2 regions of the Paenibacillus sonchi genome follow, and region 2 is predicted to be linked to the other one. Evidence: riboswitches for the same ligand, from Rfam matches in the RefSeq annotation. Region 2 holds a riboswitch; the other holds the start of a gene.
What was found. Region 2 has a riboswitch for cyclic di-AMP ahead of JI735_RS11740 (hypothetical protein). Riboswitches for the same ligand answer to the same signal wherever they lie in the genome.
Positions count from the first base shown of each region.

Region 1: it holds a riboswitch for cyclic di-AMP, as region 2 does, so the genes downstream of both, JI735_RS22175 (alpha/beta fold hydrolase) here and JI735_RS11740 (hypothetical protein) in region 2, are expected to answer to the same signal.

Region 1 covers NZ_CP068595.1:4,995,713-4,999,113, reverse strand. Annotated here, with positions in the region: partial or broken gene JI735_RS22180 (KamA family radical SAM protein) at 38-695, shown strand; gene JI735_RS22175 (alpha/beta fold hydrolase) at 714-1,538, opposite strand; cyclic di-AMP (ydaO/yuaA leader) riboswitch at 1,546-1,703, opposite strand; gene mnhG (monovalent cation/H(+) antiporter subunit G) at 1,721-2,098, opposite strand; gene JI735_RS22165 (Na(+)/H(+) antiporter subunit F1) at 2,082-2,375, opposite strand; gene JI735_RS22160 (Na+/H+ antiporter subunit E) at 2,372-2,851, opposite strand; gene JI735_RS22155 (Na+/H+ antiporter subunit D) at 2,858-3,401, opposite strand, start outside.
Region 2 covers NZ_CP068595.1:2,557,027-2,560,427, forward strand. Annotated here, with positions in the region: gene JI735_RS11730 (O-antigen ligase family protein) at 1-179, shown strand, start outside; gene JI735_RS11735 (hypothetical protein) at 206-658, opposite strand; gene JI735_RS11740 (hypothetical protein) at 687-1,199, opposite strand; cyclic di-AMP (ydaO/yuaA leader) riboswitch at 1,314-1,483, opposite strand; gene JI735_RS11745 (glutaredoxin family protein) at 1,767-2,006, opposite strand; gene ytxJ (bacillithiol system redox-active protein YtxJ) at 2,003-2,329, opposite strand; gene JI735_RS11755 (SDR family NAD(P)-dependent oxidoreductase) at 2,555-3,277, shown strand; gene JI735_RS11760 (ThuA domain-containing protein) at 3,311-3,401, shown strand, end outside.

The DNA.
Region 1 (3,401 bases), 2.4 Mb from region 2:
TAACGGATATCAGCAAGATTGCTAAGCTGTCAGATCTGAGCATGTCAAGATTATCCGTCTCGGCTCCAAAATCCCCGTCTTCAATCCCATGCGCATTTATGAGGATGAGGATTTCCTGAATATCATTCGGACTTACTCGACTGAAGAACACCGGATCTATGTAATGGCGCATATTAATCATCCCCATGAAATCACAGCCGAAGCCCGCAAAGCATTTCAAGCCCTTCACCATGCCGGTGCCATTGTCGTCAATCAAACCCCTGTCCTGAAAGGAATCAATGATGACCCGGAAGTTCTCGGAGAACTGCTCCGTCTATCCTGGGCCGGAGTCACTCCCTATTATTTCTTCGTTAACCGGCCAGTCGCCGGCAACCGGGAGTTTGTTCTCCCCCTTGAACGTGTCTATCGCATTGTTGAGCAAGCCAAATCACGAACCTCCGGTCTGGGCAAAAGAGTGCGGCTGGCCATGAGCCATTCCTCCGGAAAAATAGAGATTCTGGCGATTGATCAAGGCAAGGCGTATCTCAAGTATCACCAATCCAGAGACGGGGAATACGGCAAGTTCATGATTCTGGACTGTCCGGTGGTTCGATGATTTGCCCGGCAAAGAGGAGCACTGGAACAGACCTGTGCAGGCAACAGGCATGTTTTCGGCTTCCGAGGATCTATTGCTGCAAGCTGCCCTTTCTGACTGATGGCTCAGCAGGGCGGTATCATCCGCCCTCCAGCCCGTCGCCCCGCTGATGAATGGCATGCTGGTCGATCAGGAAATTTAACAGCAGGCGGTTAAAAAGCTGCGGCTGGCACAGATGGCTGGGGTACATGGCATCATCCAGCACCACCAGCTGCGCCGAAGGCAGCATGGAGGCGTTCTTGCTCGCCTGCGCCAGCCTCCACTCATTCTGGCTTCCGGTTACACACAGCACAGGAACCTGCAGCTTGGCCGCATAGGCAAGAATATCAATCTGGCGCAGGGCAATCCGCTGTTTGATCCCTTCGGTTGGCCGTTTATGCAGCAGCTCATTCCGGAGGATATGATAAGCGGGCAGCCATTTGTTATAGGCGATTCTCAGGGAGCGCAGAAGCAGCTCAGGCGGCAAATAATACGATATCCATGAGCATCTCTCGACAATTCCCCATAACCGGTTATTTAACGTGGAATCATGTCCGTTCGAACAGTTGTCCACCAGCACCAGCGCACGTACCAGCTCCGGGTTCTGCACAGCGAATTTCTGGGCCAGCACACCCCCGCCGGAGCTTGCGACGAGAATCACGCTCAGCAGCCTCAGACGGCGGAGCAGCTCCTTCAGATCCTCACACTGGGTATCCAGAATGCGGTGAACCTCGACATCCATTTTTCCGGACAACCCGTTCCCTCTCAGATCCAGAACAATCACTTGAACACGGTCACGAAAATACTCAATTTGCGGCTCAAACAGATGATGCGAGGTCAGGTGATCATGAATAAAAACAACCGGCACCCCTGTACCATAGGTTTCGTAGTAGATAGTAGTTCCATTTAGTTGAATTTGCGGCAATCCATTCGTCTCCTCTCTTCTACGCTTACGGGGTTAGCTGACGGATTCGGGCCTGAAGAGTAGCCCTACTCGAATGTTCGAGATTCACCCCTTGGCATGCCAGTTGCAAAACTGCACACGCGGTGGTTCCCCCGCTTCTTTTACAGAATTCAGCGAAAAAGACAATATTCTTTAGTTTACTATTATTTATACTGTGAATCATTCTCCTTCGTCTCATTCTTTTCCAGCACCGGCTTCAGATCATCCTGCACGCTGCCCTTCCATAATGGCACACCCGAGCGGTAAGCCGACCGGCCATTCAGATGCCCTGCAACCGGAGAAGTGATGAAGACGAATACAATCGCGAGCAGCAGCTTGATGCTGACTATGTCTATATAGAAGTAAAAAAACAGAAAGGCTCCTGTCAGCACACACAATACACCCAGTGTAGCACTTTTGGTGGCGGCATGGGAACGTAAATAGACATCCGGCAGCCGGACCAGTCCAAACGCGCCAAGCCCGCAAAACAATGCGCCCAGCAATACCAGTATCACAATTAGCAGCTCACCGATCAAGCTTATCACCTCCATGCTCCATAACCGTGTCTCTTTCAATATATCTGGCTAATGCCGTAGTCCCGATAAACGTCAGAATTCCGATTACAAGGACAATTTCGAAATAATCCTCTGTCTTCTGCCGCATGCTCAGTACCGCGACCACCGCCAGCAGATTGATGCCGATGGTGTCCAGCGCAGCAATCCGGTCTGAACGGGTTGGGCCTTGAATCAGCCTGTACAGGCAGGCCAGCATGGCCAGTGCCAGGATCGTCAGTGAAATATTAAGAAGTATCGGAATCATTGCCGGGTCACCTCCATAATCGCTTTTTCAAAGGTTCCCTCGATCTGGCGGGAGAGCTGGCCGGCGTCCTCAATATCCATAGCGTGAATATAGAGGGTCCGGCCGCTTCCCGACACCTCCAGCGTTAGCGTCCCCGGTGTCAGACAGATGAGGCATGAGAGCAGGGTGACCTCAAAATCGGATCGAAGTGCGGTTTCATAGGCGAAGATGCCCGGACGAACGGTCAGTCTGGGACGAATAATTTGCCGGATGACCGCAAAGCTGGACCAGACCAGTTCCCGCAGAAACAGTGCCAGCAGCTTCACTATGGACCACACGCGGTTCAAATAAAGCGGCTCAGGAAGGAACTTGTGCAGCACCATCAGAATTCCGCTTCCCAGCAGATAGCCGATTACAAAGCTTGAGCCTGACCCGTCGCCGCTCAGCATCATCCACAGAAACGCAGTCATCAGGTTTAATAAGATTTGAACAGCCATCTTCATCTACTCCTTCAATACAGCTTCAATGTAAAGCCGGGGCGAACCAAGCACTTCCCCCGCCTGTGATACATAGGTATTCACCCGCTCTGCTCCAAGGCCCATCAGGATGACCAGAACGAGGAGTCCGGCAGCCACCGCCGTCCCGCTTTTTAGTTTAACCTTGGGCGGTTCCGTGTCCGGCATATTGCCCCAGAAGGCAAGTCTGAACACCTTGATCAGCGAGTACAGCACGAGCAGGCTAGAACCCAGTCCGATGAGGGATAACGTCAGCATTCCAGCATCCAGTCCTCCCCGGATGATCAGCACTTTACCGGGAAATCCGCTGAATGGGGGGATGCCGGCAAGTGCCAGTGCCAGTGCGAAAAAGCTCCAGCCCAGCAGCGGGTAACGTTTGATCAGCCCTCCCATGTGCTCAAGCCGATCCGTACCCGCAGCGGCAATCATTAACCCTCCGAGAATGAACATAAGGGCCTTGCCCAGCATATCGTGCAATAGATAAAAAACAGCTCCATCCAGTGCATCCGGTGTTCCCGCAGACAATCCGAAG
Region 2 (3,401 bases):
GCGGACTCAGCGAAGATTATTCGGATGCGGTTAACCGGGAGATGGCACGCTGGTATTTAGCCGGGTTAAAAAAACTGAACAGCTCTGAGGATCAGGATGTGTATAATAAGCTAATTGCCGCCGATGCCCAAGAGGCGGGTATGATCGAGCAAATTGCCGGAATGAAGCCATTATCATAAGGTGCAGTCCGTCATAGCCGGCCAGTTTATCCAGCGGATAAACTGGCTGTTGGCATTGCGGCTTCATGTGCAGCCAGCTGCTCGCGCATCTGCCGGATCTGCGCCTTGAGCTCAGGCAGGTTCTTCTCGAGGATCAGACCGATGTCCGCCAGAGACAGGCGCAGGCCATACCGGAGCGCATGTACAAGCTGGTCCTCCCAGGACAGGCAGGCCGAAATACGGGGCTTGCAGCCTTGGGCAATCAGGGAGCAATGACGGATGCATTCACGGTAGCACTGAAGGGAGAAGCTCTGCGCGTCACAGCCTGTACGCAGATACGGCTCATAAAGCTCCGTGAAGCTCTTCACAGCAGCTTCCTCTGCTTCGGCCCCCTGCCCCAGCAGCAGCCTGCTGAGCGTATAGATATTCCCGCTGTACTTCTCGATATACTCTGCAAATCCGGCTGTTGAAGCCGACGTGCGCGATAAGGGGTCGGGCATGTTCTCACGGTCCTTTCTGAATAAAAAACTATAGAATAGAATAATAAGCGATAGATTTGTTAATCAGCTCCGCCGGGTCCGGCTCTGGCCAGGTCCGCTGGAGCTGCAGTGTCCGTGAAGGTCTATAGTACATTCTTCCCGCACTTGAGCTACCTCCGGCAGCCAACACGGAGTGAAAATAAGAGTCTGTCTGACCCTGCATATCAATGAATTTCCCTTGTTGAAGCTTTGCTTTTAGATGCAGTAGTGCACTCAGTACCAGATCCCGCTGAGTCCGCCTCCACTGGGGGCCTAAGCGGTATACAATTCGGATCGCCTCCTCAAGGCGGCAGCGGCGGATGCTGCGCAGGAAGCCGCTCCATTGGATCAGATCAACCCGCTTATCTTCCCATAGCAGTCCCTGTGACCAGCTATGCCCTCCCTGGCAGGTCAGCTTCAGGAGGCCGTAGCGGCAATTTCCGGCCTGCTCCGGCCCGGGGCTTGCGGGCCAAGGTGTATCGAATACCCATATTTCTATACGCAACAGCCGTCGTGATTCCATTCCCGTTTTCCTCCTAATCATTGATCTCCACACAAAAAGCCGCAGCAGAGGAGGACCTCTGCTGCGGCTTTGGGTACAGGTTCAAATAAACCTGGCGCATAAGCGTGGCGGATCAAGTTCTCTCTCTATACGCTTACGGGGTTAGCTGTCGGATTCGGACGGTGAGAGTCGCCCTGCCTAGTGAGACTGCATTGGTGCGGTCCCCTTCGGATTCACCCCAAGTAGGCTTATCGCCTGGTGGTTCCCCCGTTTCCCGCATGGCGGGAATTCAGCGTTGATTGGTTTTCATGAATAAGTTCAAAACGAATCATACTCTTTCATGCAGTTCTTTGTAAAAAGGAAAAAGGAAGATGCGGCGTAAATTAACGTTGAAATCCCGGGATTCGCAGGAAATAAACGGATAAAACCATATATGTTGCTGTTTATCGGCCTATTATCTCATTCGTACGCCGGTTTTTATTTTTTTTGAAAAAAGGGGATTCAAGAATGATTTAGTCCTGAATCCCCTTTTTAACCTATGAATCCGGAAACTGCATCAGCTCTGCTGATCCAAAGAAATCCGGCGCATTAACGGGCTGCTGCAATAAGCTCCTTAAGCTCAGGCAGATTGAAGCCTTTGACGGCATGCGCCCCTGCTACTGTAACTGGAACACCCATGAAACCGAGCTTTTCCACTTCTTCCTGGTAGACCGTGCTGGTCATAACATCTCTTACTTCAAAAGGAACACCCTGCTCCTTCATCAGCTGCTTCACTTGGTTGCAGTCACTGCAGTTCGCGGTTGAATAGATAATTACAGGCTGGCTCATGAGTTCACAGCTTCCTTAATGGCATCCCGGGTGATCTTCCAATGGGAGGTGTTCCAGCGGACCTCGCCGTCTTCGAGCAGGAAAATTTGCGGAGACTCATGTTTGATGCCGAAGTCCTCGGCAATCTGGTTGGAGACTGGACGGTCTTCTATCACATGGACCACGGCAGCAGGGGTGCCGGAGCTTTGGACATAGGCCCGGAATTCTTCATTGGCCTTGGCGCTGATCGGGCAGGTGGTGCTGTGCTTGAACAGCAGTTTTTTACCAGGCTGTGCAAGGTATTGATGCAATTCGTCGACACTGTGAATTTGTGCTATGGACATCGGAATCCCTCCTGATATTTTTAGTTTGCTAACAATTCGGTTGTTAACAATGATATTTCTGATTGTAACATAGTTAAAAATTAAGTCAAAAGGGAGAATCATGCCGTGCTGCCAATCCGAACAGTCCTGTGCAGGACGTTGAAAAAAGACAAGTGCCATGCTAATGTGAATGGGATAACAGCGGTAACAGGTTACTGATTCTTAAGATGAAGGAGTGTCCAATTCATGAAAAGGGTCGCTTGTGTTACTGGCGCTGACCGGGGACTTGGATTTTTCCTTGTGCGCTGGCTTCTGGAGAATAAATATAAGGTGTTCGCCGGGCAGTACTTTGAGGAATCTCAAGCACTGGAAGCGCTTCAAGCGCAATATCAGGACCATTTGGATCTGGTTCCGCTGGATATCGGCAGCAGCGAAAGCGTAAAGCGCGCAGCGCGCAGCATTGCCGGATGCACGGGTCATCTGGATCTGATTATCAACAATGCCGGAGTGATTGACCAGGCGGATGATGCCACCATACTGGTGGATATGGATGACACAGCGATGGCGCACATTTATAATATCAATACGCTCGGTTCCCTGCGGGTCAGCAATGCTTTGATCGGCCTTTTGCTGCAGGGAAAACAGAAATTAATCGTGAATATATCCTCTGAAGCCGGCAGTATCAGCCGTAACCAGCGGATTAACATGTACGGTTATTGTATGTCCAAGGCAGCGCTTAATATGCAGTCCTCCCTGATGCATAATCATCTGCGGGTGATGGGCGGGCAGGTCATGGTCTTCCATCCAGGCTGGCTGCAGTCCTATATGAGCGGCGAGAAAGATGAGGCAGCGCCTATACCGCCTGAAGAATCTGCGGGCAAAATTATGAGTATTGTTGAGGATCACAAGGCGCATATGGGGAAGGAGCCGGTTTTTCTGGATTTTCAAGGGGACCCTTGGCCCTGGTAGTACAACTTTTCCGGTAGAAAGGTGTGAATGGAAATGGGAGAGTTAAAAGTACTTGCGCTTGGAAGCTATACGGAGGTGAAGTATCATCCGTTTGCCGGTGTGGACCGCGTTTTTGAGGAACTGT